DNA from 2 places in the Shewanella sp. 10N.286.52.A9 genome. Region 1 is predicted to be linked to the other one. Evidence: riboswitches for the same ligand, from Rfam matches in the RefSeq annotation. Region 1 holds a riboswitch; the other holds the start of a gene.
The links. Region 1 has a riboswitch for thiamine pyrophosphate ahead of AB4128_RS19805 (TonB-dependent receptor). Riboswitches for the same ligand answer to the same signal wherever they lie in the genome.
Positions count from the first base shown of each region.

Region 1 (2,210 bases):
TGAGTATTAATTGTTGGCAAACAAACAGAAAACAGCTTGTTGCGACAGCAAGAGCGCACTTCTTGTTAGATCAATAATAAGATGACTGAAGCGCTTTAATACCTATGGGATTCAAATTCACAGTGTTAAAAGGATAAATGATGAAGATTTCAATCGTAATAGTAACCTTATTTTTGTTGATGACTGGTTGTGCAAATCACACCGCTGGATTATCAGCAGGATCTAATGGTGTTGTTCGAGTCGACAATAATTCATTTTCCCGAGAAGTTGGTATTGAGCAAGTCAGAGTCCGCACTCAAGCTGATTTACTGCAAGGCTCCGCACTGATTTTAAGTAAAGTTTCTACTGATTTAAGACTGCAGTATAAATTTACTTGGTACGATGCAAACGACTTTACTATTGAAGATGAAGGCGTGAGTTGGAAATCATTAAAACTACACGGTAAGCAGCAAATGCAGGTGAGTGCGTTAGCGCCAAATGCCAATGCTACTCGGTTTGAAGTGTATGTAAGAAAAGCGTTTTCAAATTAATCCTAACGTCACTTGTTTAGAGCGTTACGTGCATCATACTGTGCATAATTGGTGATGATTTAGTGATTCATTAGCCGTTGGTTTTCTTCTCACTGAGTCCAATTTGGCCGCTAAATAAACTCATTATAAAACACCCAATAATCGGGTGTTTTTTTATGGCTTAAATACCACAATTTATGACATGCCTTCGTGCTAGTATCACGCATTTTGTGCTCTTATTAATCATTCAATTGTTTCTGAAGCCAGCTTGTATTGATTTAGTTAATGAAAAGTGTTCACTAATAGTGTCGCACTTTAGTTGAATCGTTTATAATCCGCCTCGCCAAGGGGTGTTTGCGTTTTTTTTTCGTAAACTGAGATGTCTTATGACAAACCCTTAGAACCTGATCCGGCTAATACCGGCGTAGGAATGGGCTGCATGCTTTACTTGCTATTTTTGTCATGGATGCACAAACTAATTCACTATGCTTGCCGGATCTCAAAATGAATATTTGAGGTCCTATGTCTTTATTTAAATCAAAATCGCCTTTGGCGGTTGCCATTCTCGCCGCTTTATCTACTTCAGCTGTCGCTCAAACTGAAAATATTGAACGTGTTGCACCTAATGCCGAAAAAATGGAAGTGATTGTTGTTAACGCTGACTTTAGTGGTGTTGAACTTGAAAAAGTTCCATCGAGTGTCACTGTCATTGATAGCCAACAATTACAAGATGAAGGTGCTCAACATTTCGAAGACGTATTAAATTCAATCGCCAATTTTAACTGGTCTGGTGGCAGCTCGCGTCCTAAATATTTTCAAATTCGTGGTGTCGGTGAGCAAGAAGAATATCAAGGTGCCCCTAATTCATCGGTTGGTTTTATTGTTGATGATATCGATCTCTCGGGTATCGGCATGGTTTCTAGCATGTACGATATGCAACAAGTTGAAGTCCTTCGTGGACCTCAAGGTACCCAATACGGTGCTAATGCATTAGCGGGTTTAATATATTTAAAAAGTAACGATCCGACGGATGTGTTTGAGCATGGCGCCCAAATGTCACTTGGTGATGACGACTTACAAACATTTTCTGGTTTTAGCTCTGGCCCACTGAGCGATTCAGGCAAATTATTATATCGCGTATCGCTTGAGCAGCACTCACAAAATGGCTACCGCGATAATACATATCTTGAGCGCGAAGATACCAATGCCCGTGATGAGTTTACCGCTCGTGCAAAATTACGCTGGTATGCTGCTGAAAATGTCCAATTAGACTTAACTTTACTGCATGCAAATTTTGACAATGGCTATGATGCATGGACATTAGACAATAATGGTTTTGAAACCATTACTGACAAGCCTGGTGTAGACAGCCAAAAAACCACAGGTGTAGGCTTTAAAGCTATTTTCTCTCAATTCGATACATTTGAATTAACCTCATTGACCTCATACGCACAAACAGACCATCATCATAATTACGATGGTGACTGGGCTAACCCTGATTACTGGGCATCAAAAGAATGTCCAGCTTATGACGAGAATTGGGCTGTAATTGGTACTGAACCATGTGTTTATGATTACACTTGGGACAAACAAGGCGATCGTAAAACCATTTCTCAAGAATTCCGCATTAGCTCAAATGATGCAGGTCGAATCTTTAATGATTCTACAGACTGGTTAGTGGGTTTATATGGCATGAACCTT
Region 1 covers NZ_JBFRJQ010000035.1:32,760-34,969, reverse strand. Annotated here, with positions in the region: gene AB4128_RS19815 (PaaI family thioesterase) at 1-77, shown strand, start outside; gene AB4128_RS19810 (YcfL family protein) at 138-530, shown strand; TPP riboswitch at 846-957, shown strand; gene AB4128_RS19805 (TonB-dependent receptor) at 1,032-2,210, shown strand, end outside.

Region 2 (2,210 bases), on a different contig from region 1:
TCTAATTCTGCAAATTGCGCTTCATCATTGGCATCAGCAATACTGCCTGGGCGCATGCCATCACCTAGTGACAGTGACACGTCATATGCGGCACAAATCTCACAAATTTCTCTAAAATGCTCGTATAAAAAACTTTCTTTATGATGGCTTAAACACCACTTCGCCATGATCGAACCACCACGAGAAACAATGCCAGTAAGTCGTTTTGCAGTCATTGGCACATAGCGAAGCAATACCCCAGCATGAATCGTAAAGTAATCAACCCCTTGCTCAGCTTGCTCAATCAAAGTATCTCTAAACACTTCCCATGTTAAATCTTCAGCAACGCCATTAACTTTTTCAAGCGCTTGATAAATGGGTACAGTTCCAATCGGCACAGGCGAATTACGGATGATCCATTCACGGGTTTCATGAATATAACGACCAGTGGATAAATCCATCACCGTATCGGCGCCCCATCGAGTTGACCAGACAAGTTTTTCTACTTCTTCTTCAATAGACGAGGTCACCGCTGAGTTGCCAATATTAGCATTCACTTTAACCAAAAAATTTCGGCCAATGATCATTGGCTCAGCTTCAGGGTGATTGATGTTAAGCGGGATAATTGCTCTACCACGAGCCACTTCTGAACGAACAAATTCAGCAGTTATTGGCTGACCTATACTTGCCCCAAAGGCTTCTCCTTGAGCTTTTTGAGTTAAGATCTTATAGGTAACCTGCTCCCGAGCCATGTTTTCACGAATCGCGATGTATTCCATTTCAGGAGTAATAATCCCCTGTCGAGCATAATGCATCTGTGTAACACACTTGCCCGTTTTGGCGCGTTTAGGAGACACTAAAGCCTCGAAACGTAAATGATCTAACCCATCGTCAGCTAATCTTTGCTGAGTAAAATTAGAACTAACCCCTTTAAGCTGCTCAGTATCTTCACGCTCTTCAATCCATGCTTGTCTAAATTTGTTTAAACCTAGACGGACATTAATTTTGGCTTCAGGATCTGAATAAGCCCCCGCGCAATCATAAACTTTTATTGGTGGGTTTGACTCTGTAACCGGATTCTCGTCATTGCCACCAATAATGGTGTCCGTTTGATGAATTTGGCGCATGCCGACTCGCAAATCATCTCGAGAGCCTGTCAGATAAATTTTTTCAGAGTTAGGATGTTGTAGTGGTTTTAGCGTATCAATAAACGCTTGGGCTTGTTCACGGGTTTGACGACGATTTGACATTAGCAACCTCAAAATTAATTAAATAGAGTTGCTTGTCTGGAGAATGATGTTGATGACGAGCGAGTTATAAAAACTCTGTAATTTGCTGATGAAGTTTACTCAAAAATGCTCCTTGAGCGTAAACTTTCTATGCTTTTACATTAGAAATAATTTGCTAGAAACAAAGCATAAACGGCTTTATTTTGAAGCGAATCATTTACACGCTAAGCAAAAAAACGAGCAAATTAACTGCTTGTTTCCTTCGCAGGTTTTAACCTGATCAGGTTCAACGGATCCCGAATAAACGGTCTCAGCCATAAGGCACTCCGACAAGATGTCAGCAGTATACTCAGCTTAAATAACAAATTACAAGTGAATTTATATAAAGTTAATTTGCCTTATGTTCGAAAATTACGTTAATACAAAACCCTGAAACTATTGAATATATTTCAAATTAACTTATTTAAATATAAGTTGAATGAATATTAATGACAGCAAATAACTTAAATAAATCTCCAACAAACGAATAAATCATTTAGGGAAGTCGAATTTTAGCTAACCTTTTCTCAATTGACTTTGAAATGGCTTTCTTCATTTTGGCACTATCACAGGGCTCTGCATAACCTAACCCTTCAGCATGAGGATTTATTTGCGTAGGCAGTTTAACAACACGATAGCAGGTATCACCTTGACGCATAATTCGATTCGGATCTAAACGGTGATCAAATGTTGTTGCTTGACGAGTATCTTCAATAATAATGAGTTCAATATCTTCCATCTCCGGTGTCATTTCACTCACACTTGCACCACTTTTTGATGTTGCATTGCGTGCTTGATTACCGATTAATAAATCCAGCGATTGCTGATTCAAGTTTTTTAACATGTCATGGCTCGCTTGATTAATAATGGCGAGCTTGTCATTACTACCAATACCTATTGCCCCTGATTCGGACGAAAACAAATCACTGTCAAAAAGATGATTATCGCTATTCACTTGCTCAA
Region 2 covers NZ_JBFRJQ010000033.1:18,833-21,042, reverse strand. Annotated here, with positions in the region: gene thiC (phosphomethylpyrimidine synthase ThiC) at 1-1,229, opposite strand, end outside; TPP riboswitch at 1,449-1,547, opposite strand; gene AB4128_RS19400 (hypothetical protein) at 1,744-2,210, opposite strand, start outside.
Region 2: linked by a shared signal. The riboswitch ahead of thiC (phosphomethylpyrimidine synthase ThiC) and the one ahead of AB4128_RS19805 (TonB-dependent receptor) in region 1 are both predicted to bind thiamine pyrophosphate.